DNA from 2 places in the Brevundimonas sp. Br13 genome. Region 2 is predicted to be linked to the other one. Evidence: riboswitches for the same ligand, from Rfam matches in the RefSeq annotation. Region 2 holds a riboswitch; the other holds the start of a gene.

Region 1 (14,842 bases), 440 kb from region 2:
GTCTGGACGCCCGTCTGGTCCATATCCGCCAGAAGATCTTTGGCCGTCAGTGGTTTGACGAAGGCCGGATCGCAGGCGCTGATCCGCCCCGGACTGTCGCAATAGGCCGTCAGAATCTCCCGAATGGGCGGGGCGTGGACATGGACATGATGGTCGGTACGAACCGGAAGACGGGTCTGGGACGTGGCGGGCGCCGCGGCGAGCACGACCAGGGCCGCGCTCGCCGCGACAAGGCGTTTGAAGAACATGGAGCGTGACTGGAACTGTGTCGCCTAGCGCGCCGCCTCGCCCAGCAGGGTCTGTTTCCAGAACAGAAGGCTGGTCCAGAAATAGTAGTCCTCGTTCTCCTTCTTGTGGAAGCCGTGGCCCTCGTTCTGGGCCAGCAGGTGCCAGGCCGTGCCTCCGCGGCTGCGGACTGCGCTGACGATCTGGTCGGCTTCGGAGGCCGGGACGCGGGGATCGTTTCCACCGGTGGCGACCAGAAGCGGAATGGTGATCTTGTCGACGCTGGTCAGGGGGGAGATGGCTTGAAGCTGGGCGCGCTGAGCCGGATCCCGTTCGTCGCCGTATTCCACCCGTCTCAGGTCGCGGCGATACGACTGGGTGTTTTCCAGGAAGGTGACGAAGTTGGAGATGGCGACATAGCAGTTCGCCCCCTTCAGCCGGTCGCTGTAATGCACGGCGGCGGCGTAGCACATGTAGCCGCCGTAGGAGACGCCGGTGACGGCGAAGCGCGAGGCGTCAAGGGTGGGATCGACCTCGAGCGCGTCCAGGAAAGCGCCGATGTCCTTGACCGAATTCTCGCGCTGGAACGGGCCGTTGTCCAGATTGACGAACCGGGTGCCGAAGCCGGACGAGCCGCGCACGTTCGGGAAGAAAAGGGCCACGCCCATCTCGTTTAACAGATAGTTCTGCGCGCCCAGGAAATCGGGGCGCGTCTGGCCTTCAGGACCGCCGTGGATATCGACAATCAGCGGCCGCTTGCCGGGGAATTTGGCGGGGTCGGGCCGGTAGAGGAAGCCGGACACCGTCTCGCCGTCGAAGCTCCTCACCTCGACCAGTTGCGGCTCGACGTTGACAGCAGGGTCCAGACCGCCCGTCTCGCTATAGGTCCATTGGGTGACGGCCAGGGTGGTCGGATCGACGGAGAAGGCGTCGCCGGAGACGCGCGCGGACGACAGGCTGAGACCGATCGCGCCCCATGGGGCGATGTCGATGGCCGGGCCGATGCTGTAGGGGATGACGCCTTCCGGCAGACCTGTGACGACCCGGACGGCGCCGGTCGCGACATCCATAACCTTCAGCCGCGATATCCCAGCCTCGTTGACCGCATAGGCGATGAAGCCGCCGTCCGGAGCGACGGCGTAGTCGCTGACATCCCAGCGAGCTTCAGTGCTGACCGGAACAAAGCCGTTCCGCACGATCCGCCCCAGACGCAGGAAGTCGGAATCCTTGTTCGAGGTCGCCCAGACGGCGCCGTCGGGCCCGTACTGAGGATCGACATAGGAGACCTGCGCGACAGGGTCAGTCAGCGGCGTCATCCGGCCCGAGGCGAGGTCCAGCTCATAGACAACGGCCCTATTGATCGACATCCGGTTCAGGACCAGGGCCTTGGTCCCGTCCCTGGAGAAGTCGGCGATGTTCCAGCCGCCGCCGGACACCTGGGCCACCAGACGGTCGGTCGAGGGGTCGGAGGGATCGACCACATAGAGGTCCATGTCCGCGCCGTTGCGACGCGATGAGGCGTAGCCGACCCGCTTGCCGTCCCGACTCCAGGCGCCGAACCAGTTGCGGCTCTTGCCGTCCGTAATCAAGCTCAACCGACCGGCGGCCAGGGTGTAGAGTTGATAGAATTCGTCGCCCCCATTGTCCTTCTGGACAAGAAGGGTCTGACCGTTCGGCGACAGGGCGCCGGCCAGGATCGGCTCGGCCTCGAAACTGATCTGGGTCCGGGCGCCGTCAGGAGCGGCGACGACGTGAAGCTGATCCGTGGCGCCGAACCGGGTCTTGATCAGCATCGACTGATCGGCGGCGTTCCAGCCCAGGAAGGTCGCACGGCGCGTCTGAAGATAGGGCTGGCTCGCCGCGACCAGGTCGTCGGGCACGGCGGGAAGGCCGTCGGCGACGATGGCGGCGGGCTTGGGCGCCTCGGCCAGGGCCGCAGGAGCGACGCTCAGGGCGAGCAGGAGAGCCATCGGCAGACGGGAAATCATGACACAGACCGTGTGAAAAATGGAGGAGCAGAAGGGGAGATCGCCGGCCCAATGGAGGAGCGGGGCCGGCGATCCGGAGCGCAGAACCAGAACTAGAAGCGGTACCGCGCGCCAACCGTGACGTACCGACCGATGACGTCGTAATACGGCGAATAGAGCGACCCGACCGGCGGGTCCTTGTCGAACAGGTTGGTCGCATTGGCGTACAGCTCGACCCCGTTTGCGCCGTAGTGCGCCAGGTCGGCCGTCAGCCCTAGATCGACATAGGTGAAGGCGTCGATGTGGTTGTTCGAGATGGCGACGGTGCTGTTGTAGTCGCCCGCCGAGATGTAGCGCGCGCGCAGGTTCGCGCCGAACACCTCGCCCTTCCAGCCGAGGCTGGCGTTGACCCGCAGCTTGGGTACGCCCAGGCCGAAAGAATAGCCCTGGGATTCGACATATTCGATCTTGGTCACGCCGTCGTCCGTGGTCAGGCTGTTCACCCAGGTGCCGACCAAGCGCATCATCACCCGGCCCGTCGCGCCCGGAACCCAGAGGTCGGCGTCGGAGGCGTAGGAGGCCTCGGCGTCGATCCCGTCCGTGTGGTACTCGGCCAGGTTCACATAGGTGGACATGGTGCGGACCAGATTGCCCGCCGAGTCGCGCTCGACCTTGGAGCAGAGGTCGAGGTTGCCGTTGTAGCAGCGGTTGACCAGATCCTGCGGCGCAATCGTCGTTATCACGTCGTCGATCTTGATGTCGTAATAATCCAGCGACAGGTTCAGGCCTGGGATCGAAGGCGGCGAATAGGTGACGCCCAGGGTCAGTGTATCGGCGGTCTCCGGGCGGAGGTTGGGATTACCGCCGCCGTTGTTCAGCGTATAAACTAAAGCCCCGTTCTTGGCCGGGTCATTGATGTTGTTCCAGCCGGTGGTGGTGGTGGTGAACAGCTCCGAAAGATTGGCCGAACGGATATCGCGCGACTGAGTCACACGGCCGCGGAAGCCGGGGAAGAACTCGTTGGTGGCGCCAACCTTCCAAGACCAGATCGAGCCCGTGGTGTCGTAGTCCGAGATGCGAGCTGCAGCATTGAACTGCAGGTCGTTCAGGATCGGCAGATCCTTGACGATCGGGACCAGGACTTCGGCGAAGGCCTCCTTCACGCTGAACTCGCCGGACATGGCCGAGAAGCTGAACGTCTTGAAGGCCTTGGCCGCGTCCAGCTCGCCGATGCGCTGATCGGTCTGCTCCTTGCGGGCTTCCAGGCCGACGGCGATCGACACGTCGCCGGCCGGCAGGCTGAAGGGCTCGCCACGCAGGCTGACGCCGGCGACGTCCAGCTTGGTGGTGGCCCGCTGCTGAGGCGTGCCGGTGACATAGTCGATGGCTTCCTGAGACGGCGCGCCCAGGCCGAAGAGATTGATCGGCACGCAGCCCGAATTGGGATTGGTCAGGGTCACGCGGCAGACGGCTCGACCGCTCACGGGATCGATAACGGAATCGACCGCATTGGCGAATTCGGTCTTCAGCAGGAAACCGGGCGTATCGATATTATTCTCGAACTCGCCGTGGCTGTAGTAGGCGCCCCAGCGCCAGCTGTCGCCGAACTCGCCGTCCACAGCCAGAGTGGCCTGGGTGGTGACGCGCTCGAAATCGATCGTGGAATAGGACAGATCGGAGTTGAAACGTCCGAAGGTGAAGGACGTCTGGCCAGCGGCCGCCATCTGCTGCTTGATCGTGGACGACAAGAAGGCGTTGTCGATGCTGATGGTCAGGTCGCCGCGATCGTGATCGCCGAACCAGACATAGTCGTTCCACATCCGCGAGTGACGGACGTCAGCCGTAACCCGCAGCTTGTCATTGATCTCATAGACGGCGCTGGCCAGCCCGGTGTAGCGGCGCTGCGGCGTGACCAGGGGGCTGAGATCGTCATTGGACGGACCTTCGCCGCCGATCGAGTTGGTTCCGCTGACTGTGCCGTAATCGAAAGGCCGAAGCGTGCCGTCCGGGTTAAACACCTTACCGCGGTTCACGCCCGACAGGATCAGACCGCCGTAAGCGGCGTTGGCGAAACCGACGTCCGGCTGCAGGGCGCCGTTGACGGTGGCCCATCGGCCGATATTCGGGCGCGACGCTTTGGGGATGACGCCTTCGTTGTCGAGGTATTCGCCGCCGATGACGAAATGGCCGCGCCCGTCGGCGAAGTCTGCGCCCCAGGCGCCTTCGAACCGTTCCTGCTCAGCGTCGTCGTAGGAGGACACGCCGTATTCGGCGCCCAGCTTGCCGCCGGTGAAATAGCGATCGATGCCGATGTTCACGACGCCGGCGACGGCGCCTGAGCCCCAGGCGGCCGATGCGCCGCCCGTAACCACGTCGACGCTCTTGACCAGCACTGACGGCACGGCGTTCAGATCGTTCTCGCTGGACACGCGACGCCCATCGATCAGGACTAGGGTCCGGTTGATGCCCAAGCCGCGCAGATCGACCGGCGCATTGCCCGCACCGGTGTTGGTGCCGGTCGTCTGGGCCGATGTGGTGGCGCGGAATTGAGGCATGTCGTTGAGGGCGGCGGCGATATTCGGCCGCGCGCCAACCGACAGATCCTCGGCGGAAAGATGGATGGTCGGCGTCGGCGCCTCGAAGCCGGCGCGGTCGATCCGCGAGGCGGTGACGACGATGTCATCGACCGAGGCCGCATCCTCTGGAGCGCCCGCATCCTGGGCATGGACAGAGGTGGCGCAGGCCATCAGCGCGATGGCGCTGCAATAGTAGGTCAGGTTGCGATTAAGACGAGACAAAGCGAGATTCCTCATGGCGATGACGCCCCTCCCCAGGGTTGCCCAATGCGACCGGCGCTCTGCGGCGCCCGTTCGCCCCCGCTGTCATTGGGCCTGAGAGCTTCAGGCCGTTCGCCGACCCTTTCTCCTTCGGCGAGGCCGCATCCCCCGGATTCGACCTTCTCTCCAGCGTTCCTTCAGCAAGACGGTCCGTTTGCCTGAGCGTTTCCGGGGCGGTTGCGCCTTCGGCGTCGGCGGGAACCGATCTCTCCCGCCTTGCTGAAGCGAGTAAGATCGACCAACGAATGCCTGTCAAATCGGCACACCTCGCAAGGCTAATGCTTCTATTTTCACATTCATGCAATTACATGCCGCTTTTGAAGCGCGTCAGTCGTTTGTCGCCGAGCGACTATCGGTCACCGCAGGATCGGTGAAAGCGAGGTGACAGAAACACCGCCTTCAGAAGAAAGAGACTTATCCACAGGAAAGCCTTAGGGCGCCCTAGGGTCGTCCGGCGCCCGTTGCGCCGCCTGCATGGCGGCCCGCCAACGCTGCAGAAGCCCCTCGCGACGCGCCTGATCAAGATTGGCGAGCAAGGCCGGTCCCACACGGACCGGCCGAGCGCCGGGGATAGAGGTGCGACGCTCGGTAAGAATGTCGTCGCGAGCCGGGCGGACCCCCAGGCCGGCGATGATCCTCTGCCCTTCACGCGATAAAAGAAAATCCAGAAAAAGCCGGGCGGCGTTGGGGTGGGCCGCGTTGCGGGGTATGAAGGCCACGCGCGAGACGGACAGATGATAGTCCTCTGGCGTAACCAGGCCGATATCGGGCGCCCGGGCGACCCACGACGCCCCGTAAGACTGGTTCATATTGTAGGCGAAGGCCATGCGGCCCTCAGCCAGTTGGCCCATCATCCTTTGGCCGGACGTATCGGCACGCGGATGAGTAGACCCCAGGGCAGTCATCAGGGCCCAAGCGTCGGGATAGATCTGGATGTCGGCCGACAGTTGCAGAAGCGCCACCCCGCTGCGTTCGGCGTCATACAGGGTGACCCGGCGGAAAAACCGGTCCGCGTCGGTAGACAGCCGTTCGAGCAGTTGGGCGTGGCTGCGCGGCACGATCTCCGACGGCAACCGCCTGCGATTATAGGCGAAGACGACGGGCTCGGCCGTCACACCGAACGCCTGGTCTCGCCAGACCGAGCCGTCCGGCATGGCCGCCCGATGCGGCGATCGATAAACTTGGGCGTAGCCGTCATTGATCAGCTTGACCTGCACGTCCATCGCTGTGCTCCAGACCAGATCCGGCCCCTCCAGTCCGGAGGCGGCGCGGGACTGGACTCGGTTCGCGATCAGGGTCGAGTTGATGTCCTCGAGCCGCACCGCGATCTCGGGCCAGCGCCGTTGAAACGCCGCCAGCACAGGCCCCATCAGGCTAGTGTTCGTGAGGATGTGCAGCCCGCCCTCGCGCCTGGCCAGCCATCGGACGCGGGGCGCCGTCGCGACCCCGTCCGGCTCGCCCGCGCAGGCCGAAACCCCCGCCCCCGCGAGTCCGAGAAGCAGATGTCGGCGGTCCGTCTTCACCGGGGCGGGTTTCCCGCTATTGTACCGCTCATGATCCGCTCCTTCGCATCGCCATGAGAATACTGGTCGTCGAGGATGACAAGGCGCTTCAGCATTCGCTCGAGGCCAGCCTTCTGGCGGTCGGTTTCGAACTCCGCTCCACCGACAGCGGGGACCAAGCCCTTCATCTGGAAGCGACGGAGCGGTTCGACGCTGCCGTGTTGGACATCGGCCTTCCCGACATCGACGGTTTCGAGGTCCTGAAGGCCTTCAGACGGCGGGGATCGCAGACGCCCGTCCTCATGCTGACCGCGCGCGACGCCCTGGGCGACCGGGTGGCGGGACTGGATTTCGGCGCTGATGACTATCTCGTCAAACCCTTCGCCCCTTCGGAACTGATCGCCCGATTGAGAGCGATCGTGCGTCGACGCCAGGGTCGGGCGGCGGGCGCCGCGATCGTCGGCTCACTGGTCTGCGACTGGGACGCCGGCCGGGCCCAGGTCAATGACCGGGAGCTGTCGCTCCGTCCGCGCGAATGGGCGGCCCTGCGCGTTCTGGCCTCGCGCGCTGGCCAGGTGGTGGATCGGGAGTTGTTGGCGGCCGAAGTCTTTCCGCAGGATGAGGCTCCCTCGCTCAACGCCCTGGAGATCCATGTCGGTCGGCTGAGGCGCCAGTTGCAGCCTGACGGCCCCGCCGTGACCAATATCCGCGGTCGCGGCTATCGTCTCGATCCATGAGCGAGGCGCCCGGCTCGCGCCGCCCCCACAGTCTGGTGACACGTCTGCTGATCGCCCAGGTCGCGCCCCTGGCCCTGTTCGCCGTCGTGGTGCTGGCGGTCGGGGCTTGGACGGCCCACCGCGTGGTGGCGGAGACGGCCGACCGCCTCCTGGCGGGGGCGCTGCAGACCATCCGGGAAACGGTCTCGGTCGCCGACGGCAAGGTGACTGTCGATGTCGCGCCCTGGACTCTGGGCCTGCTCGACGGTCCCGAGCGGGACGCCGTCTTCTACAGTGTTCGCGAGGGCGGCCGACTGATCACAGGCTATGAGGAGTTGCCGCGCCTGCCCGACGCCTCGTCGGATGCTCCGATCTTCGCCGACCTGTCCGTCCGCGGCGTGCCGGTTCGCATGGCCCAGCAAACCCTGACGATCCCAGGAAGACCCGCCCCCGTCACCGTGTCGGTGGCTCAGAGCCTGGACTCGCGACGCGCCAGCCTGTTGGATCTATATCGCAGCCTGCTGCTGCCACCCACCCTGCTCGTCCTGTTGGCCGCGCTTCTGATCTGGCCGGCCTTGAAGTGGGGCCTCAACTCGCTCAAGCGGCTGATCGACGACCTGACGCGCCGCCCCGGTCCCCGTGCCGACTTCGCGCCCGCCGACATCGACCTGGCGCCCCGCGAATTCCAGCCGGTGCTGACCGCCTTCAACCATCTCCTGGCGCGGCTTGAGGCCTCGACGTCGGGGGTTCAGCGCTTCGCAGCCGACGCCTCGCACCAGTTGCGCACCCCGCTTTCGGTCGTGGCGGCCAATCTCGATCTGCTGGCGGGCGCGCCCAGGACCTGGACCGCGCGGGAGAGGCGTCTGATCGACGACTCCCGCGACGCGGTCGCCGGCATGACCCGGCTCGTCGGCCAGTTGCTTTCCACGGCCCGGGCTGACGGCGCCCGGATCAAGTCGTCTGCCGACCTGGGCCGGGCGGCGCGGCGCGCCTTTCAAATGGCTAAGGCGCGCCGGTCCGCCCCGAACGGCGCTCTACGCCTTCGTCTTCCGGCAGAGGCCGTGGTCGTTCTGGGCGCCGAGGACCTAATCGCTGAACAGATCCTCAATCTTATCGACAACGCCTTCCACCACGGCGCGCCGCCCGTCATCGTGCATGTGCGAACAACGGGCGCGGTCTGCGTCTGGGATCACGGCCCCGGCGTCGATGAGGCCGCCCTTCCCCGCCTTACAGACCGATTCTTCCGCGCCGCGCCCTCCCAGGCGTCCGGTTCCGGCCTCGGCCTCGCCATCGTTCGCACCTTGGCGGAGGCCCAAGGCGGGCAGTTCGGTTTATCCAACCGCAGCGGCGGGCGAAGCGGCCTCGTCGGGCGACTGACTTTCCAACCCAGTGCGGAAGAATGAGTCGTCCAAACGACAAGCCGTTCTGAAGGTGGACGCGCGCCACCGGATCGGGAGCGCCGTTCGCACCGACGGCGGCTGAAGGCGGCTTCGATCGATGTGCGGTTTAAGGCGGCTGCGCCGAAGACCCTCTCGCCAAGCCCCACCAGAGGGCTTTCGGTTTTGTCGGACAGCGCCCGTCGGCCGCCACAGCCCTGCGCGGCTTCGGTCGCTGGACCTTTGCTTTGTCTAGGTCCAGACAAAGCCTGACCAAGAAGACGCAGGAGGCGCCTGAGATGGGTGGCACGAAGGCCTCGGACGAATAGGCCGCAACGACGAACCCGTTGTTGCGGCGATCTGCTGACCTCCACCCGGCTGATCGCCGTCAAATCCAGCATTTGACGCGAAGCGATCCCTCATGTCCGACAACCGGCCCATTTGGGCCCACGCCCTTCCGACCGCCATCCTGCTGATGGCGCCCTTTGACCTGCTCGCCTCGCTGGCGATGGACATCTATCTGCCCGTGACGCCGGCCATGCCGGCCGCTTTGCAGGCCGATCCACCCGTCATCCAGCTCACGCTCAGCGTCTACCTCCTCGGCCTCGGCCTCGGGCAAGTCATCTTCGGCCCGCTCTCAGACCGGTTCGGTCGGCGGCCTGTGCTTCTGTCCGGCGCGCTCACGTTCGCGGTGACTTCGGGCCTGTTGGCGATGGCGGCGTCAGGCTGGGCGTTCGTCGTCCTTCGGCTTGCTCAGGCGATGGGCGCCGCGGCGATGCTGGTGGCGACCTTCGCGACGGTCCGTGACGTGTACGGCGACAAGCCGGAGAGTGTCCGGATCTATGGCCTGTTCAGCGCGATGTTGGCCTTTGTGCCCGCGTTCGGACCCGTGCTCGGGGCGCTCGTTTCAGCGCAGTTGAGCTGGCGGGCGATCTTCTGGTTCTTGGCCGCGTTGACGCTTCCGCCCCTGATGCACGCGCTTTGGCGGTGGACGGAAACGCGCCCTTTGGGCGAAGCCTCTCGCCCACGCCCGGGCCCCATTCTCCGCAGTTGGGCCTTCCAAATCTACACCTTGGCGTTTGGAGCCGCGATGGGGTCCTTCTTCGTCTACGTCTCGACGGCGCCACGCATTCTTGTCGAAAGGGTGGGACTGTCGGAGCTTGAGTTCAGCCTCGCCTTCGCCAGCACGGCTTTCGTCATGATCGTCGCATCCCATGCCGCTCGCCCTTGCTTGGACCGATGGGGGGTGGCGGGCGCCGTTCAGCGGGGCATGGGCCTGCTGCTCGCGAGCGCCCTGTGTTTCGGCGCGAGCGCCGCCTTCGGCGAGCCCTCCATAGGGAGCGTCATCCTCCCGTCTTGGATCATGGCAGTGGGGATCGTCCTGACCGTGTCCGTCTCGGCGAATGGCGCCCTCGAAGCCTTCGGCGATCAGGCGGGCCTGGCCGTCGCGCTCTACTTTGCGGGCCAGAGCCTGATCGTAAGCCTCGTTGGGACCCTGGCCGTGATCCTATTCAACGGCAGCACAGTTTGGCCTCTGGCCGCCTACACGCTGACACTGCCAACCCTCGTGCTACTGGGTCTCAACGCATCACGGAAATCCTGAAACCCAAGAGATCATCACGGATCGAACAGGCGGCTGCAGCTCAACGTCGCCAACTCAGGGCGTCGCCTGCGCTTCCGTCTCGATCTCGTTTCTGAGCCAACGCAGACCGTGATCATGGTCCCGCCGGTCATGCCAGACCTGGACAAGCGAAATACCGGCCAGGTCGATCGGCGGGGCCCCGAGGGTCAGACCGTCTTCCCGGCGCGCCTCAAGGCTTCGGCGCGCCGCCGTCACGATAAGGTCCGTCCCTCTGACAATCCGAGGGGCGACGGACCAGTGCGGCAGGGTGAAGATCACCCGACGAGCGTGGCCCAAGGCTTTCAAGGCGGCGTCCACCTCGCCCCTGTCGTCCGGCGACGCCGCCACCGCCACATGAGGTCGGGACAGATAGTCCTCCAAGGTCGCCGGCAGGCCCGCCGCCTCGTCGGCAAGACAGGCGAATTGATCAATGAAGAGATCCGAACCGCGCAAGCCCTCGTCCCGCACGCCCGGATAGACGCCGATCGCCAGATCGATCTCGCCGGACCGAACCGCCCCGAGGGCGGCCTCGCGGCCCAGGGACACGAGCCGCAAGGCCGCACCCGGCGCCGTTTCAACAAGGCGCCTGACCAGCCCCGGCAACAGAACCTCGGCGGCGTAGTCGGACATCGAGACCCGAAACGCCCGCCTGAGGGTCTGCGGACTGAAGACCTCATCCCGCAAAAGCCCTCCGAGCACGGCGAGGGCCTCGCCAAGGGGCGCGGCCAACGCCTGTGCGCGCGCGGTCGGCTCCAGCCTCCCGGCTCTGCGAACCAGGATCGGGTCATCAAGCAGAGCCCGAAGACGCGCCAGAGCGTGGCTGACGGCGGGCTGGGTCTTGTTCAGCCTCAGCGCTGCACGGGTCACATGGCGTTCAGAAAGCAAAGCGTCCAAGACCACGAGCAGGTTGAGATCAATGCCGGCGAGTTCATTCGTCATACGCATGATCTCCATATTAAATATCCATTTCCATGCGGAATGCGAATAAATGAAGATTGGCGCGCAATCACCAAGGGAGCGCCCGATGTCCGATACACCCTCCTTAGACCGCGGCCTGAGCCACATCGCCCTGGTCGTCCGTGAAATGGACCGCAGTCGTGAGTTCTATGAAACCTTCGCCGGCTTGCGGCTGGTGCATGAACGCCGTGCGGAGGGCCGTATCAGCCGCGTCGCCTGGCTGGCCGATCCCCACACCGCGTTCACGGTCGTGCTGGTCGAATCAAACCAGCTCGACGACACGCCGCTCGGTCCCTTTGGGCACATTGGACTGGCGTGCCGGGATCAGGGCGAAGTGGACCGTCTCGCGGACCTCGCCAGGCGCAGGGGCATCCTGCGGTCTCCGCCCGTTCAAAGCCCGCCTCCGGTCGGCTACTGGACTTACATCAGCGATCCAGAAGGAAATACGCTGGAGCTATCCTTCGGACAGCAGATCCGATTCACGGGTCTTCAGGGCGCCGAAGGACATTGAGCCGAGCGGCAGCGAGGCGCGCCTCAGCATCGGATTGACTCTCGCGCTATTTACGAAATTGTAGGTAGTCAATCAGCGCGTGTAGAGGAGGTATCGATGCTGAGAACTACGCTCATGGCGGCCGCCGCCGCCTCCATGATCAGCCTTGTTTCGGCGGAACAGGCTCAAGCAGGCACCTTCTATCTGCCGCCCCCCGGGGTGACGGCGCCGGCGACCGGGACCGTCACCTTCCAAACCTTCATAGGACCGGTCACCTGCTCGGTGCGATCGAGCTGGCGAATGCAGAACAATGTGCCAAGCCTGGTCACGTCAACCCTGACGGGACCGAACTGCTTCCTGGTGACCCTGAATGGGTTTGGAAGTCTGGTCGCCCCCACGCCGTCCACCCTGCCGTCGGGGATTAACAGCCAGGTGATCCTGAACTGGAGTGTGTCAGGAGGATCCACCTGCATGTCCTCCATGTCGCCCGGAATCTTCGACAATCCGACTTCGACCGTCAGCTTCACGGGGTCTGGGGTGAGTTGCGTCGCCTCGGGAACCTTGACGTTTCCAGGGCTGACGCTTCTTCCTTAGGCGCGTCGAGCAAGTCGTCGCTGGCCGCCAAGCTCGAGAAGGCGGGTCCTGTCGTGTCAGGCAAGCCCCAGCGACGCGCGCGCAAGAAGCGAAAAACTCGGCAGTCTTATGCCCCCTCGACGATGTTCAGCGTCGTGACGGTCCCCTGAAAAATGCGTCTGGAGCGCATGTTGCAGCTTGGAGAACTCTGCCAACCGATAGCGCTCCGCATGGCTGACTCGTCCTTTTAGTCGCCATCATTACTGGGTGTGCGGTCTACTGAGCCAGAGAAGAGCGTAAGCCAAATCGTCGTATGGGGATTGCCTCGCACTCGCGGTAAGGCGGTCGCCGACCAGTCGCGCCGCATTCGACGCCAAGGCCGAACGGCTGGTCTCTCAATACGATAGCTATGAACCTCTACCCGGCGTTCACCTGGACGGGCGCCGATCTCTCGGCGAGAACCTCGCAGATTTGGTCGGGGTGACCCTGGCGCTTGATGCGCTCCGGCTGCATGCGGCGGAGACCGGGATGGAAATGAACGCCCGGTTGGACGGCTTCACCGCAGAGCAGCGCTTCTTTCTGAGATGGGCGCAGTTCTGGCGCACACAGCCAACTGAAGACGCCCTGAGGCGTCAGTCTCAGAACAGCTACCACTCCCCGGCCCGCCACCGCGTCAACGGCGTCGTCCGCAATCTCGACGCCTGGTACGCCGCATTCCATGTCGGGCCGGACGCGGCTCTGGATCGACCACCAGACGAAAGAGTGGTGGTTTGGTAGCGCCTCGGATTCACGATCAGAACTCGGCGCTTGCGAAAAGCGTATGCGCCCAACGTCGCCTTTGAGTCACGCCGCGTCATCCAGCCTGACCCCGGCTGATTAGAACTCATCCAGAGGCAATCCGAAAGGTGGGTACAGACGTGGGAACAATTCAAGATTGTGGCTTATGACATTGTTTTTATTTATTTAACCTACAAAGCGGACACTGCTTCCGCCGGCGCCCCGTCAGGCCGGATCCGTTCGCCCCAGATGCGCCTGCCCTCGCCTTCGGGCCAGCTCGATCTGTCTTTGCCGCTCCGCATAGCGCAGCCTCTGGGCGTCGTCGCGCGTGTCCCTGCAACGGTCGCAACAGACGCCTTCGATGAAATGGGGCGAGGCCCGCCCCGCCGCGTCCACAGGCATGCGGCAGCCCCGGCAAAGCGTGTGCTCGCCCCGGACCAGACCATGTCCGACTGACACCCGCTCGTCGAAAACGAAACAGTCGCCCCGCCACAGGCTGTCGGCGGGATCGACCTCTTCCAGATAGCGCAGGACGCCGCCTTCCAGATGGTGGACGTTCTCCACCCCTTCCGCTTTCAGAAAGGCGGTCGACTTTTCGCAACGAATGCCGCCGGTGCAGTACATGGCGACCCGCTGCGGCTTGCGTTCGTCAAGCAGCGCCCGGCCTTCCGTGCGGAACCAGTCGGGAAAGTCGCGGAAGCTTTGGGTGTTCGGCTGCACCGCCCCCTCGAAAGCGCCGATTTCGCCCTCATAGTCATTGCGGGTGTCGATGACCAAGGTGGTCGGATCAGCGATCAGGGCGTTCCAGTCCCGAGGCGCCACATAGACCCCCGCTTGGCGCGCGGGGTCGAGATCGGGCTGACCCATGGTCACGATCTCGCGTTTGATGCGGACCTTCATCCGAAGGAAGGGCGCCTCCCCCGTCCAGGCGTATTTGACGTCCAGATCGGCGAACCCCGGCAGGGCGCGGATCTCACCCAGCACCGCCTCAATCCCCGCCTCCGGCCCGGCGATCGTGCCGTTCAGCCCCTCGGTCGCAACCAGAAGCGTGCCCTTGACGCCGCACGCGTCGCAGACCGCCTGAAGCCGATCCCGCACCAAAACAAGCTTGCTCTCCCCTATCGGCGCAAACCGATACAGGGCGGCGACTCGAATCTGAGGAGAGGCGAAAGCGGGGTCTGTCATCGAGAAAGCTCTGATCGCCGCCGCCGGAGAATGGCGCGCCCTGTAGGACTCGAACCTACAACCGTCCGCTTAGAAGGCGGGTGCTCTATCCGGTTGAGCTAAGGGCGCCTGGCAAACGCCCGACGTCAGTGCGTCCAGGGCTGTTTGCGGTTGGTTGCGAAGTTGTCGGCATAGGCCTTGATGATCGTCGGCGCCTCGTGCGGCTCGTGCAGCCGGAACGGAATGCCGTGACGTTCGGCATAGGCGACGGCCTCTTCCTTCGAATCGAAGGTCAGGCGCACCTGGCCGTTCATGTCGGAGCTGCCCGTCCAGCCCATCAGCGGGTCGATTGTGCGGGCCGAGGCCGGTTCGAACTCCAGGCGCCAGTCGCGGCTCTTGGCCTTGCCGGACTGCATAGCGGTCTTGGCCGGGCGGTAGATGCGGGCGAGCATGGCGAAATCCCTAGTGATCGGCAGGTCCTGTGGACCTGCCATAACGCGCGCCGGACACGGAATCCAGCGGCCGTTCCATGGTCGGGGCGAGAGGATTCGAACCTCCGACCCTCTGGTCCCAAACCAGATGCGCTACCAGGCTGCGCTACACCCCGGACCGAACGGAGCGCTCTATTGGCACTTCA
Region 2 (14,842 bases):
CGCCGGCCGAGGCCATGGCCGCCGCCCTGGCCTTTCGCCTGCAGAAGCTGGAGGCGATGCGCAAGGCGGTCGAACAGCTGATGGCCCGTCCCCAGCTGAAGCGCGACGTCTTCACCCGGGGCGATCCCGAGGCGACGGTGATCGTGCCGTCCGACCGGATCGACGCCAGCCTGTATGAGTTGATGAGCGCCTATGTGACCCAGCGCCGACGCGAGGAGGCGCGACGCTATTCGCCCGGCCAGCGGGTCGAGGCCTTTCCGCTGGAGGCGGCGCGCGACTGGCTGCGCGAGATCATGCCGCGTCTCGCAGACTGGACCCCGCTGGACCAGGTCGCGCCCCGTCCCGAAGACCCTGAGGGCCCCAGCCAGGCCAGCTATACCGCCTCGACCCTGTCGGCCAGTCTGGAGCTGGTGAAGGAGGGGGCCATGGACATTCGCCAGACGGCGCCGTTTGCGGACCTGTATCTGAAGCGGCGGGGCCTGGGGCAGCCGCTGGAGCTGACGCCGTGATGCGTGTTGGTTTTTGCACCGTCAAGGCCGTCATCCTAGGGCTTGTCCCTAGGATCCAGAATCCCGGCGCCGGGCATGGGCGCATCTTCGGAGAAACCGGGAGTCTGGATCCTCGCCACAAGGGCGAGGATGACGAACTTTGGGCTAGGGGCGTCGGCGCCGAAAGTCGGGAGTTGGCCCATGTCTGACCTGTCCTTCCAGCCCGATGAGGCCGAGATCGAGCGCCGGGTTGAGGCCCTGCTGTTCGCCGCCGCCGGCCCGCTGAGCGCCGCCGAGATCGGGGCGCGCCTCCCCGAAGGCGCCGACGTCGGCCGGGCTCTGTCGGGCCTGCGCGCCCGTTACGAGGGGCGGGGGGTGGAGCTGGACTGCGTGGCCGACCGCTGGCGGTTCCGCACGGCGGCGGACTTGGCCTTCATGATGAGCCAAGAGCGGGAGGAGCCCCGCCGCCTGTCCAAGGCGGCGCTGGAGACCCTGGCCATCATCGCCTACCACCAGCCCGTGACCCGCGCCGAGATCGAGAGCGTGCGCGGCGTCAGCCTGTCCAAGGGCACGCTGGACCTGTTGCTGGAGATGGGGTTCGTGCGTCTGCGAGGGCGGCGGCGGACAGCGGGTCGGCCCGTAACCTACGGCACCGCCGACCGGTTCCTGGAGCATTTCGGCCTGGCCAGTCTGTATGACCTGCCGGGGGTTCAGGAGATGAAGGCCGCCGGGCTTCTGGACCTGTCGGCCCCCGTCGGGTTCGAACTGCCCGACCCCAGTCGTGCGACCGGGGCGGATGAGGAGGAGGCGCCCCTGCTGGACGAAGACAGCCCCGAGTTCGCCCAGGACTTCGTCGGCGAGGAGCGATAGCCGTCGGACGCCGCGCTCAGGCGGTCAGCTGGCGCGGCAGTTTGAAGGTCACGGTCTCACGCGCGCCGGCGTCCTCGGTCACGGTGGCGTCGAACCGTTCGGCGATGGCGTCCACCAGGGCGGCGATCAAAGGCTCGGGCGCCGAGGCGCCGGCGGTGACGCCGACCGTCTGAACCCCGTCGAACCAGTCCCAGTCCACCTGGGAGGCGTCATCGACGAGGCGGGCGTCGCGGGCGCCGGCGCGCATCGCCACCTCGACCAGCCGGGCCGAGTTGGACGAGTTCTTCGATCCGACCACCAGCACCAGTTCGCAGCCCTCGCCCAGCACCTTGACCGCCTCCTGGCGATTGGTGGTGGCGTAGCAGATGTCTTCCTTGTGCGGATCGGGCAGTTCGGGGAAGCGCCGCTTCAGCACCTTCAATATGCCCGCCGTGTCGTCGACCGACAGGGTGGTCTGGGTCGCATAGGCCAGGGGGGCGTCGCCGGGGCGTTCGAAGGCCTCGGCGTCGGCCTCGGTCTCGACCAGGCTGATGGCGCCGGGCGGCAGCTGGCCCATGGTGCCGATCACCTCCGGGTGGCCGGCGTGGCCGATCAGGATGATATGGCGACCTGCGGCATGATGACGCTCGGCCTCGACGTGGACCTTGGACACCAGGGGACAGGTGGCGTCCAGGAACAGCAGCTCGCGCGACCGCGCCGCCGCCGGCACGGACTTGGGCACCCCGTGGGCCGAGAAGACGACCGGTCGGTCGTCGGGGCATTCGTCCAGTTCCTTGACGAAGACGGCGCCCATGGCCTTCAGCCGCTCGACCACATGGCGGTTATGGACGATCTCGTGGCGGACATAGACAGGGGCGCCGAACTTCTCGATGGCGCGCTCGACGATCTGGATCGCCCGATCAACCCCGGCGCAGAAGCCCCGCGGCGTCGCCAGCCGCACGGCGATCGGGCGGCGTTCGGGCGCAGGGGAGGGGACGTGCATGTTCATGACCGCCAACCTAGTCGTTCGCGGACCATATCGCCATGCGGGGCGAGCGAATCCGCACCTCAAGGCAGCGACGCATCGCCACGGTCGGCTGGTTCTCATTGAAAATCCATTCGGAACAAAGATTTAGACTAAGTTCACGACGCCTTGACCAACCGGCCGCTCACGATTAGTTTCCGCGCCGAATTCAGACCTGCCTCAACACATTGTTCGGGCGCTGAGCGCACAGGCCATGTCCCCAATGTCGGAATCGCGCGAAGAGGCGATCAAACGCCTCCAAGACAGCGCATCCGCGTTGGAGGACAAGACGGTTCAGAAGGCGTCGGAGCACCTCGCGGCTCAGGCGGTGACGAGCCAGGCCTACAAGATCGTCGCCGAACTGCTCGGCGGGGTCTTCCTGGGCTTGGGGCTAGGTTTTGGGGCGGACCGACTGTTTGGGACCAATCCCTGGGGTATCATCGGCGGAGTCCTTCTGGGCTTCGCCCTGTCGATTTACATGGCGCGCCGCACAGCCAACCGGCTGATGGCGCAGGCGAAGGCGAGCGGGATCGAACCGAAATCGGTCCCCTTCGACGACGAGGAAGACGAGGACCGATAGGCTGATGGCCGATCCGCTTCACCAGTTTAAGATCCAGCCGCTCGTCGATTTCGGCGCGGTGAACCTGCCTGTCTTCGGCCACACCCAGCTGGCGATCACCAATTCGCACGTCGCCATGACGGTCGCCTTCGTGGCCATCGTCCTGTTCCTGCAACTGGTCACCTCGAGCGCCAAGGTGGTGCCGGGACGGTTGCAGACGGCCGGCGAAAGCCTGTTCGACATGATCGACGGGGTGACCGATTCCATCATCGGCCACGACGGCCGCAAATATTTCCCGTTCGTCTTCAGCCTGTTCCTCCTGGTGCTGGTGATGAACCTGTTGGGCATGTTCCTCAGTTTCACCGCGACGTCGCAGCTGGCGGTTACGGTCACCTTCGCCGCCCTGACCATCCTGCTGGTCATCGGCGTGGGCTTCCTGAAGAACGGCCTGGGCTTCTTCAAACTGTTCTGGCCGGCCAGCGCGCCTCTGGTGCTGCGCCCCGTCGTCGGCGCGATCGAGTTCCTGTCCTTCCTGCTGCGTCCGGTGACCCTGGCTCTTCGTCTGTTCGGCAACATGCTGGGCGGCCACGTCGCGCTGAAGATCTTCGCCGGCTTCGTCGTGGCCCTGGGCGCCGGCGCCTTCGTCGGCGAGGGCCTGGGCCTGTGGGGCCTGCCGATCGCCGCCCTGTCGATGACCATGGTCGTCGCCCTGACCGCCCTCGAATTCCTCGTCGCCTTCCTTCAGGCGTTCGTGTTCGCCGTTCTGGCCAGCATCTATCTCAATGATGTGGTCAACCTGGGTGAAGGCCATTAAGGCCCGGCCCAGTTCGAGAACTCCCTTCTTCCAACCCACCTGACTGAAACAAGGATACTCACCATGGAAGCTGAAGCCGCCAAGTACATCGGCGCCGGCCTGGCCACCCTCGGCATGATCGGCTCGGCCATCGGCGTGGGCAACATCTTCGCCAACTTCCTGAACGGCGCGCTGCGCAACCCGTCGGCCGCCGCCTCGCAAGTCGGCAACCTGTTCGTGGGCGCGGCTCTGGCCGAAGCCCTGGGCATCCTGGCCTTCGTGCTGGGCATCCTGATCCTGAACTCCTGATCTATCCGGGGTTTAGGGCGGCGGCGGCTTCTCGCTGAGGCCGTCGCCGCCTTTCTGCTTTTCGGACGAACGGACACCATGGCCGCACCCAATTCTAACGACACGCACGCGACCACCGAGGCCGAAGGCCACGGCGGCGGCGGACTGCCCCAGTTCGAGACCCAGCACTGGGCCGGGCAGATGGGCTATCTGCTGGTCCTGTTCTTCCTGCTCTATTTCCTGATCGCCAAGGTCTTCGCGCCGCGCCTGCGCCGCGTCATGGATGAACGTCGCGAGACCATCTCGGGCGCCGTCGCCACCGCGCGTCAGGTCCAGGCCGAGGCCGCCGAACAGGCCGCCCAGGCCCAGGCCGATCTGGCCAAGGCCCGCGCCGACGCCCGCGCCACCGCCGCCGCCGCCAAGGCGCGCGTCACGGAAGAAGCCAACGCGCGCCAGGCTGCTGAAGAAGCCGTGGTCAATGCCCGCATCGCCGAAGCCGAGGCCGCCATCGCCAAGACCCGCGACGCCGCCATGGGCAATGTCTCGACCATCGCCTCCGACGCCGCCGCCGCCATGGTGGAGCGCCTGACCGGCCAGGCCGCGACCAAGGCCGAACTCGACCTCGCCAAGGGAGCCGCCTGATGAACCTGATCTTTGAACCGGGCATCTGGGACCTGTCGAATCCCGAGATCTGGGTCGGCGTCGGCCTGCTGATCTTCTTCGGTATTCTGATCGCCGTCGGCGTGCCCAAGATGGTCGCCGCCCAGCTGGACGCCAAGGGCGCCAAGATCCAGGCCGACCTGGACGAGGCCGCCCGTCTGCGCGCCGAGGCCGAAGCCCTGCTGGCCCAAATCCGCAAGGAGAAGGCCGAGGCCGAGGCCCAGGCCGCTGATATGATGGCCCAGGCGGAAGCCGACGCCCGTCGTCTGGAAGTCGAATCCAAGGCCAAGCTGGAAGAGACTCTGGCCCGTCGCCAGAAGATGGCCGAGGCCCGCATCGCCCAGGCCGAGGCCCAGGCGTCCGCCGAGGTCAAGGCCGCCGCCGCCGACCTGGCCGCCAAGGCCGCGGAACAGATCCTGGCCGCCCGCCTCGCCGGCGGCGCCAAGGATCCGCTGCTGGACGCCGCCATCGCCCAGATCGGCGACCGCCTGAACTGACGACCTCAAGTCTGACCGGGTCTCAACGCCCGTCCTTCGGCCGAAATCGCTCTGGCGGTTTCGGCCGAAGTCGTTTTGGGGCGGCCCCTCAGCGCCCGATGACGCCGCTGACCGTCAGAACCACAGCGATCATCACCAGGATGAAGACGATGACCCCGCCCATGATGCGGAAGGGCGGGCCGCTTTCACTGCGGCGGCTGAAGCCGTCCGGATCGCGGTCGGGTTCAGTCATCGGTCTGCATCGGCTGCGGGGGCGGCGTCGAGGTGGTGGAGCCGTTCAGGGGCGTGCCGTCGCCGCGCACGGCAGACTGGCCGCGCAGGGCCGGATTGTCGCCGGGCGCCACGGCGGGCGCGCTGGGCGGGACGGCACCGCCGGGCGGCGGCACGACGGCCGGTTGGACTACGGCCGTCTCGCTGTCGCTGGCGGCCTGAGGATTTCGCCATATCACCTCCGCGACGAGGTAATAGGCGACCAGGGCCAGGACCACCCCGCCGATCAGCAGAGGCTCCCAGCGGATGCGCCCTCGGCGCGTCGGATCTTCCTTGCGGTTCATCGCAGGGGAAGCCGTCGGCCCACCGTCCGGTTCGTCTGTGTAGAAAGCCGGACGCAGGGACGGCCTGGAGACCAGGCCGTCCGGCCCGCCGAGATCAGTGGGCCGTGGCGCCGCCGATCACATGGGGCGTCTGGCGCTTGTCGCGCGCGACCAGCCGGGCATAGACATTGCCCAGGACGATCCCGAACACGGCATGGGTGACCAGAAGCCAGGCGATGGTGCCGAAGCCCGAGCCGGCGTTGAAGGTACGGTAGTCGCCGACGATGAAGACGCCGGCCATCATCACCACCCAGGCGCCGACCGCAAAGACGATGCCCTTGGTCTCGGGCGTGTCGGTGGGCAGTCGCGGGCAGAGGTAGGCGAACAGGGGGCCCAGGATCAGCACCCCGGCCACCGCATGAAGAACCCAGCCCACGGCCAGGGCGTCGGGCATGCCGATCAGGGCGGCGATGACGCTCTGGAACGGGTCGAACCAGTTCAGGAACAGATTGGGTATTTCCAGCAGGGACACGGCGACCGTGGCGGCGAAACCGGCGATCAGACCTTTTTGTAAGCGTGACATCATGACCTTAGCGCCTCCCAACGCTTTTCTGGTTCTCTGATAACGCTGGGACAGAATACGCCTGACTCGGACGGTCGGCGTTCACGTTGCCGTGGTTAGCGAACGCAGCAACGCAAGCGCGAAATGATCGCTGATGCGCGCGCGGTCAGCGGAACAGTTTGCGGATGTAGCGGCGAAGGCCCTTGCGCAGACGGATCAGGCCGCGCCGACGCCGGGTCAGGATCACCTTTTCGGCGCGCAAGGCCTGTTGCCAGAAGACCGGCGCGAACTCCGGCTTTTTCCGCATCAGCCGCCGGAAGGGATAGACCCATTTGGGCCGGGCGTACTGGGCGCGGATGAACTGTCGCTTGGCCCAGAAGGAGCTCTTCAGGATCAGCATCAGGCCGACCGCGATCACCGGGACGCCGCCGGGGCCGGGCAGGGGGGCGATCAGAATGCCAAGCAGGACCACGAACAGCCCGCCCGCCATCAGGGCCCAACGCTTCAGCACCCGCAGCTTGCGGCTGCGAGGCGAGGCGGAGGACAGGACGAGAGCGGGTGCGGAGATCACGAGGGCGCCGGGAGGGAGGAGGACTGACTGAGGTGTGACAACGGTCGCCACGCCCACCCGATCCCAAGCCGGGAAGGGAAAGAGCGACCGTGGCGAGGTTGTCACATAACCCCTTAAGATCCGGTTCGATGGCCGATCCGTGGCTTTCCTATGAAGCTTTGGTCATGAAGCCGGATTGTCGCAGTCTGTGTCCCACAGGACGCGGCTGGGCCTTGGTCAGCCGTAGTGGACGCCGGTCAGGCGTTCGGACTCGGACCACAGGGCGCGGGCGGTTTCGACATCCAGCGCCTGGGGCTTGATGAGGGCGCGGCCGGGCGCACCCCGCATCTCCTGCCAGCCCTGAGGGCCGTAATAGGCGCCGGGTTCGGCCTGGGGCAGGGTCGCCGCCATCAGAATCGGCAAGGCGCCGTCGGCCGCCGAATGGCTGGCCACGCGCGCCAGAAGGCGGCTGACCAAGGCGAAAAGTCCGGGCGGGCTGCCGGCGTGGCCGTTGGCGATCAGATCCGTCCGGGCGAAACCGGGATGGGCGGCCACGCTGGTCAGGCCCCAATCTTCGCGATCGCTGCGGCGCTGAAGCTCCAGGGCGAACATCAGCATCGCCAGTTTGGACTGCTGATAGACGGGCCAGGGCCGGTAACCGGAGCGATAGTTCAGATCTCTGAGCTGAATCCGACCGCCGCGATGGGCCACGCTGGACAACTGCACCACTCGCGCCTGAGCCGCCGTCAGCAGTGGCAGGAGCCGGCCGGTCAGGGCGAAGTGGGATAGATAGTTGGTTCCGAACTGCATCTCGAAACCATCGATGGTCGTTCGGCGACGGGGCACGGCCATGACGCCCGCATTGTTGATCAGAATGTCGACCGGCCGACCCGCCGCCAGGAGGGCCTCGGCGAAGGCGGCGACAGAGCTGAGGTCCGCCAGGTCCAGCCGTTCGAACCGCACGAGGGCCTCAGGGTGGCGACTGCGGATCAGCCTTTCCGCCTGATCGCCCTTGTCCGGATTGCGCGCGGCCAGAACGACCTCGGCGCCCTTTCCAGCCAGAACGAGCGCCGCCTCCAAGCCGATGCCGCCGGTCGCCCCGGTGATGATGACCAGCTTGCCGCTCTGGTCGGGAATATCGGCTGTCGTCCATTGGGTCATTGCGGCTATCCTGGGGTGAACTGAATTTCCGAAGGGCTCCGGCTTGCATATCTGCATCCGGTGCAAATATGCAAGAAGTGCAAGAAAAAGTTTTTCCTGACGAGCAGGGTCTGCGTGCGCGGAAGCGGCTGGAAACCCACGCCCGCATTCAGGCCGAAGGCCTGCGGCTGTTCATCGAAAAGGGATTTGACGGCGCCACCCTGGACGAGGTGGCGGCGGCGGCGGGCGTATCGCGCCGCACCCTGCTGAACTATTTCGGCTCCAAGGAAGAGATCGTCTTTTCCCTCAAGGCCCAGATCCCTGAGATGATCGCCCAGGCGGTGGCGGCCCGGCCGTGCGACGAACCGCTGCTCGATATGGTGGAGGGGGGGCTGGCCGATGTCGCCGCGCGCTTCCAGACGCCCGACATGCTGGACCTGACGCGGCTGATCCATCAGACGCCCGCCCTTCAGGCCGGTGATCACGCAAAGTATGAAGGGGTGGAGCGGCTGCTGGCCCAGACGCTGGCCGAGCGGAAGGGATTGGCCCCGGACGACGTCGCCTGTCGCGTCGCGGCGGCGATCGGCGTCAGCATCATGAAACTGGCCGGCGAGGCCTGGCTCGCCCATCCGGGCGAAGGGCCTGAACGGTTCGGCCGCGAAGCCTTCGCCGTCCTGAGACGCATGGCGGGCCAGCGTCCGCCGCCCTGATCCAGGACGGCGGACGCCAAGAGCGGCTTAGGCCGCCTGGTTCGAACCCGCAGGGGCGGTCCAGCGCAGCACCGGCGAGCGGGCGGCGCGGGTTTCGTCCAGACGACGCAGGGGGGCGTGGAAGGGGGCGCCCTTGAAGCGGTCGACGTCGCCGGCCTTGGCCGCCTGGGCCAGCAGGCGCATGGCCTCGATGAAGCGATCCAGCTCGGCCTTGGACTCGGTCTCGGTCGGCTCGATCAGCATGGCCCCGTGGACGACCAGGGGGAAATACATGGTCATCGGGTGGAAGCCCTCGTCGATCATCGCCTTGGCGAAGTCGAGCGTGGTGACGTCCGTGCCCTTCAGCCATTCGTCGTCGAACAGGGCCTCGTGCATGCAGGGGCCGTCGGGGAAGGCTGCGCTCATCAGGTCCGACAGGCGGGCCTTGATGTAGTTGGCGTTCAGCACCGCATCCTCGGCGACCTGACGCAGGCCGTCGGCGCCGTGGCTCATCATGTAGGACAGGGCGCGCACATACATGCCCATCTGCCCCTGGAAGGCGCACAGGCGGCCGAAGGCCTGGGCTGCGTCGCCTTCTTCCCGTTCGATCAGCGCGTAACCGCTATCGTCATGCACGACCCAGGGGGCGGGGGCGAAGGGCGCCAGGGCCTGTGACAGCACCACCGGACCCGCGCCCGGCCCGCCGCCGCCGTGCGGCGTCGAGAAGGTCTTGTGCAGGTTGATGTGCATGGCGTCCACGCCCAGATCGCCCGGACGCACCCGGCCGACGATGGCGTTGAAGTTGGCGCCGTCGCAGTAGAAATAGGCGCCCGCCTCGTGCGTCAGGCGGCTGATTTCCAGAATGTCGCGCTCGAACAAGCCGCAGGTGTTGGGGTTGGTCACCATGATGGCGGCGACGTCGTCGCCCAGCTTGGACGCCAGGTCGGCCACGTCCACGCGGCCGTCCTCGGTCTGGGCGACCTCGACGACGGTATAGCCGACGAAGGCGGCGGTGGCCGGGTTGGTGCCGTGGGCGCTGGTGGGCACCAGCACCTTGCGGCGCTTCTCATGCTGGCCCGAGGCCTCGTGCGCGGCGCGAATGGCCATCAGGCCGCACAGTTCGCCGTGCGCTCCCGCTTTCGGAGATAGCGCGACGGCGGGCATGCCGGTCAGGGTCTTCAGCCAATGGGCCAGCGTATCCATCAGCTCCAGCGCGCCCTGAACCGTCGACATCGGCTGCAGGGGGTGGATGTCCGAAAAACCGGCCAGACGCGCCATCTTCTCGTTCAGGCGCGGGTTGTGCTTCATCGTGCACGAGCCCAGCGGATAGATGGCCAGGTCGATGGCGTGGTTCTTCTGCGACAGGCGCACATAGTGGCGCATGGCCTCGGGCTCCGACAGGCCGGGCAGGCCGATCGGATCCTTGCGGACCAGGTCGCCCAGGTCCGACGCATCGGTCTTCGGTTCGGGCAGGTCGACCCCGGTCTTGCCCCAGCCTTCGCCTTCGAAGATCAGCGGCTCGTTCTGCAACAGGCCGCGCCCGCCGGTCAGGGTGGCGGGCTTGGTCTGTACCTGGTTCGGGGCGGTCGGGCGGCCGACGGTGTTCATGGTGCTCATGGTCTTGTCTCCGCTCAGGCCGCCAGCACCTTGGCGAGGGCGGTCGCCAGGAGCTTGATGTCGGCGTCAAGGGTGGTTTCGGTCGCAGCGACCAGCAGGACGTCGTCCATGCCGGCGTCGGGTGCCAGGCGGCTGTAGGGCACGCCGGCCAGGACGTGATGGGCGGCCAACTGATCCACGACCTCGGCCGCGTTCTTGGGCAGGCGCACCGCGAACTCGTTGAAGAAGCGGTCGGTCAGGATTTCGACGCCCGGAACGGCGGCCAGGGCGTCGCGCGTGGCGAGGGCCTTCTCGTGGTTCAGCAGGGCCAGTTTGCGCAGGCCCGTCTCGCCCAGCAGGCTCATGTGGATGGTGAAGGCCAGGGTGCAGAGGCCGGAATTGGTGCAGATGTTCGACGTCGCCTTGTCGCGGCGGATGTGCTGTTCCCGCGTGGACAGGGTCAGGACGAAGCCGCGCTCGCCGTCGGCGTCCACGGTCTCGCCGGTCAGGCGGCCGGGCATCTGGCGGATCAGCTTCTCGCGCGTGGCGAACAGGCCGACATAGGGGCCGCCGAAGTTCAGTGCGTTGCCGATCGACTGGCCCTCGGCGGCGACGATGTCCGCGCCCATCTCGCCGGGCGACTTCAGCAGGCCCATAGACACGGCTTCCGTCACCACGACGATCAGCAGGGCGCCGGCTGCATGGGCGGCCTCGGCGATCTTCGTGACATCCGTTGCGGCACCGAAGACGTTCGGGGTCTGAACCACGACGCAGGCGGTGTCGGGACCGATCTGGTCGATCACGGCGGCCTCGGCGTCGACGGCGGGAGCCAGGACTTGCGTCTCGACGCCGACGGCGTGGACCACGGTCTCGGTCGCCTTGACGTAGTGGGGGTGGACGCCGCCCGAGATCACCGCCTTGTTGCGACGGGTCACGCGGGTCGCCATCAGCACGCCCTCGGCCATGGCGGTCGAACCGTCATACAGCGAGGCGTTGGCCACCGGCATGCCGGTCAGGTTCGCCACCTGGGTCTGGAACTCGTACAGATACTGCAGCGTGCCCTGGGCGATTTCCGGCTGATAGGGGGTGTAGCTGGTCAGGAATTCCGACCGCTGGATGATGTGGTCCACCGTCGCCGGGACATGGTGTTTGTAGGCCCCTGCGCCGCAGAAGAAGGGCACGGCGCCGGCCGTGGCGTTCTTGGCCGCCATGGCGAACAGGGCGCGCTCGACCTCCAGCTCGCCCGCCACCCGGGGCAGGTCCACGGGGCCGTCCAGACGCGCCGCCTCGGGCACGTCCACAAACAGGTCGTCAATGGATTTCACGCCGATGGCGGCGAGCATCGCCGTGCGGTCGTCGGGCGTCAGGGGGAGATAACGCATTGCCGGTTTCCTTCACCCGTCATCCTCGGGCTTGACCCGAGGATCGGATGTTGTGCGGCTCGTGCGTCTAAGGCTTCGCACGAGTGGTTGATCCTCCGGCCCTCGGGTCAAGCCCGAGGGTGACGGAGTTTGAGATTAGAGGGTGGCGAGGAAGGCGTCGTAGGCGGCCTGGTCCATCAGGGCGTCCAGCTCCGAGACGTCCGACACCTTGATCTTGGCGAACCAGCCGTCGCCTTCCGGAGCGGCGTTGACGGTTTCCGGGGCGGTCGACAGGGCGTCGTTGGCCTCGACCACCTCGCCCGAGACGGGGGCGTAGACGTCGGAGGCGGCCTTGACGCTCTCGACCACGGCGAAGCTGGCGCCCTTGGCGACGGTCTTGCCGACCTCAGGCACTTCCACGAACACCACGTCGCCCAGGGCGTCGGCGGCGTGTTTGGAGATGCCCACGGTGGCGATGTCGCCGTCCAGGCTGACCCACTCGTGATCCTTGGTGAACTTCATGATCTGATCCTCAGACGGTCTTCGGTTTGCGGTAATAGCGTTGCGCCACGAAGGGCATGGCGACGACTTCGGCGGCGGCGGACCTGCCGCGCACGATGACCTTCAGGTCCGTGCCCAGGGCCGCAAAGGCCGGCGGCACGAAGCCCATGGCGATGTTCTTGCCCAAGGTGGGGGAGGGGCCGCCCGAGGTGACCTTGCCGATGACATTGCCGTCTGCGTCGGCGATCTCGGCGCCTTCGCGGGCCGGGGCGCCTTCCTTGACGATCAGGCCGATGCGGACGCGAGACGGGCCATCGGCCAGTTCCTTCAAGATGCGGTCGGCGCCGTTGAAATCCGCCCGCTCCTTGCGCGACTTGGACAGGGCGAAGGTCAGAGCCCCTTCGACCGGCGAGGTCGTCGGGTCGATGTCGTGGCCGTGCAGCGGCAGGCCGGCCTCCAGGCGCAGGCTGTCGCGGGCGCCAAGGCCGATCGGCTTGACGCGGGCGTCTTCCAGCAGGGTGTTCCAGACGCGCTCGGCCTGGTCCGCCGGGACCGAAATCTCATAGCCGTCCTCGCCGGTATAGCCCGAACGCGAGACATAGCAGTCGACGCCGAACAGCATCAGCCGGGCGCATTCCATGAAGCCCATTTCCGCCAGGATCGGTTCGTGGGCGGCCAAGACCTCGGCGGCCTCCGGCCCCTGGATGGCGATCAGGGCGCGGTCGTCCAGCACCGTCAGCTTGGCGTCGCCTTCGAGGTTCGCCTGCCAGAAGGCGAAGTCCTCGTCCTTGTTGCCGGCGTTGACGACGACGAACAGGCCGTCGTGATCCGGGCGGCCGGCCATCAGGTCGTCGATGATCCCGCCGTCCTTGTTCAGAAGCAGCGAATACTTCTGCTTGCCCGCCTTCAGGATTTCATAGTCGCCGGGCACGAACCGCTCGAACTGGGCGGTGGCGTCGGCGCCGGTGATCTTGCACTGGCCCATGTGGGACACGTCGAACAGGCCGGCGTGTTCGCGGGTCCAGCGGTGCTCGGCCAGGACGCCCTCATATTGGACCGGCATGTCATAGCCGCCGAAGCCCACCATCCGGGCCCCCAGGGCGCGGTGCGCGGCGTTCAGGGGCGTGATCTTCAGGGTCTGATCGGTCATGGTTCAGGCTTTCACGGTCGCGTGTTGTGGCGGAGCTCCGCCGTCCTCGCGCCCCCGCTGTCCTGAAGCCTGAGAGATTCCGGCGACCAAATCATGTCGCCTTGCTCCGTCGGCGCGCCCGTGAAGAGCGGCTTTCCAGCGTCCGTATGCTTCGCGGTCCGTTTGCCTGAGCGTTTCCGGGGCGGTTGCGCCTTCGGCGTCGACCCGCCGAGGCGCGCCGATCTCTCCCGCGAGAGCAATCGACCTAAGCCACCGACTCCGGCCGCAAGTCAAGCGCAGGCGTGTTTTGACGCCGCCTTGTCGCACTTCCTGACGTCCGGCGTCGGCTCGCCCTTGCTCTCCCTGCGTCCGCCCGCCAAGAACGGAGCGTCCCTCTCCGCCGCTCCGGACCGATCCCATGACCGCCGACCGCACCCGCCTCGACGCCCACATCGCCGCCCTGGAGGTTCCGGAAGGGCTGAAGACGGTCCTGACGGTCGCCGCCGCCACCTGCGCCGACATCAGCACTCTGGTCGCCGGCGGCGCCCTGGCCGGGGCCTTGGGCGCCTCGGGCCAGATCAATGTTCAGGACGAGGAGCAGAAGAAGCTCGACGTCATGACCAACGACATGCTGACCGACGCCCTCCTGGCCTGTCCCGCCGTCGCGGGCGTCGCCTCCGAGGAAATGGACGAGGTCCAGCCGGCCTCCCATTCGACCGGCGAATATCTGGCCCTGTTCGATCCGCTGGACGGCTCGTCCAACATCGACATCAACGCCATGGTGGGGACCATCGTCTCGGTGCTGAAGTCCGCGACGCCTTCGCCGACCGAGGCCGACTTCATGCAGCCGGGCCGCAATCAGGTCGCCGCCCTCTACGCCCTGTACGGCCCCCAGACCATGCTGGTCCTGACCACGGGCGCCGGGGTCAAGGGCTTCACCCTGTCGAACGACGGCGACTGGATCCTGACCCACGACGCCATCGCCATTTCGCCGGACACCAAGGAGTTCGCCATCAACATGTCGAACCTGCGCCACTGGGCCGAGCCGGTGCAGCGTTATGTCGACGGCGTGCTGAAGGGCGCGGACGGCCCCCGGGGCAAGAATTTCAACATGCGCTGGGTCGCCGCCATGGTCGCCGATGTCCACCGCATCCTGATGCGCGGCGGTGTCTTCCTGTACCCCTGGGACAAGCGGGAGCCGAACAAGCCCGGCAAGCTGCGCCTGATGTACGAGGGGAATCCCATGGCCTTCCTGGTTGAACAGGCCGGGGGCAAGGCGACGACGGACGGGGTTCAATCGATCCTCGACATCCAGCCCGAGCATCTGCACCAGCGCATCCCCGTCGCCCTGGGCTCGGCCAACGAGATCGACGCCTACGCAAGCGCATGATGAAGATCGGTCCGACTGACGCCCTTCTGGTCATCGACCCGCAGAACGACTTCTGCGAGGGCGGGTCTCTGGCGGTCGCGGGCGGGGCGGGGATCATGCCGCTGATCAACCGGCTGGCCGAACGGTTCGACTGGGTGGTCCTGACCCAGGACTGGCACACGCCGGACCAGATTTCGTTCGCCTCCAACCATCCCGGCGCGGCTCCCTTCACCGAGATCGAGGTCGCTTACGGC

The links. A riboswitch is a leader RNA that binds a small molecule or an ion and turns the genes downstream of it on or off. The one in region 2 is predicted to bind glycine.
Region 1: linked by a shared signal. The riboswitch ahead of ACZ5M6_RS11870 (TonB-dependent receptor domain-containing protein) and the one ahead of gcvT (glycine cleavage system aminomethyltransferase GcvT) in region 2 are both predicted to bind glycine.

What each region holds. Positions count from the first base shown of each region.
Region 1 is NZ_AP044008.1:2,422,468-2,437,309, forward strand. Features, by position in the region: gene ACZ5M6_RS11860 (amidohydrolase family protein) at 1-248, opposite strand, end outside; gene ACZ5M6_RS11865 (S9 family peptidase) at 273-2,213, opposite strand; gene ACZ5M6_RS11870 (TonB-dependent receptor domain-containing protein) at 2,306-4,990, opposite strand; glycine riboswitch at 5,166-5,253, opposite strand; gene ACZ5M6_RS11875 (ABC transporter substrate-binding protein) at 5,461-6,552, opposite strand; gene ACZ5M6_RS11880 (response regulator) at 6,606-7,268, shown strand; gene ACZ5M6_RS11885 (sensor histidine kinase N-terminal domain-containing protein) at 7,265-8,650, shown strand; gene cml (CmlA/FloR family chloramphenicol efflux MFS transporter) at 9,045-10,226, shown strand; gene ACZ5M6_RS11895 (LysR family transcriptional regulator) at 10,281-11,189, opposite strand; gene ACZ5M6_RS11900 (VOC family protein) at 11,269-11,712, shown strand; gene ACZ5M6_RS11905 (hypothetical protein) at 11,809-12,285, shown strand; partial or broken gene ACZ5M6_RS11910 (M13-type metalloendopeptidase) at 12,604-13,041, shown strand; gene trhO (oxygen-dependent tRNA uridine(34) hydroxylase TrhO) at 13,267-14,226, opposite strand; tRNA gene ACZ5M6_RS11920 (tRNA-Arg) at 14,258-14,334, opposite strand; gene ACZ5M6_RS11925 (ETC complex I subunit) at 14,352-14,657, opposite strand; tRNA gene ACZ5M6_RS11930 (tRNA-Pro) at 14,736-14,812, opposite strand.
Region 2 is NZ_AP044008.1:2,861,920-2,876,761, reverse strand. Features, by position in the region: gene ACZ5M6_RS14305 (segregation and condensation protein A) at 1-509, shown strand, start outside; gene scpB (SMC-Scp complex subunit ScpB) at 690-1,358, shown strand; gene ispH (4-hydroxy-3-methylbut-2-enyl diphosphate reductase) at 1,375-2,346, opposite strand; gene ACZ5M6_RS14290 (AtpZ/AtpI family protein) at 2,585-2,941, shown strand; gene ACZ5M6_RS14285 (F0F1 ATP synthase subunit A) at 2,946-3,734, shown strand; gene ACZ5M6_RS14280 (F0F1 ATP synthase subunit C) at 3,798-4,022, shown strand; gene ACZ5M6_RS14275 (F0F1 ATP synthase subunit B family protein) at 4,101-4,643, shown strand; gene ACZ5M6_RS14270 (F0F1 ATP synthase subunit B) at 4,643-5,158, shown strand; gene ACZ5M6_RS14265 (hypothetical protein) at 5,247-5,390, opposite strand; gene ACZ5M6_RS14260 (hypothetical protein) at 5,383-5,712, opposite strand; gene ACZ5M6_RS14255 (DUF6789 family protein) at 5,807-6,277, opposite strand; gene ACZ5M6_RS14250 (hypothetical protein) at 6,420-6,824, opposite strand; gene ACZ5M6_RS14245 (SDR family oxidoreductase) at 7,041-7,964, opposite strand; gene ACZ5M6_RS14240 (TetR family transcriptional regulator) at 8,042-8,653, shown strand; gene gcvPB (aminomethyl-transferring glycine dehydrogenase subunit GcvPB) at 8,681-10,249, opposite strand; gene gcvPA (aminomethyl-transferring glycine dehydrogenase subunit GcvPA) at 10,264-11,610, opposite strand; gene gcvH (glycine cleavage system protein GcvH) at 11,746-12,111, opposite strand; gene gcvT (glycine cleavage system aminomethyltransferase GcvT) at 12,122-13,240, opposite strand; glycine riboswitch at 13,296-13,381, opposite strand; glycine riboswitch at 13,385-13,480, opposite strand; gene ACZ5M6_RS14215 (class 1 fructose-bisphosphatase) at 13,638-14,609, shown strand; gene ACZ5M6_RS14210 (nicotinamidase) at 14,606-14,842, shown strand, end outside.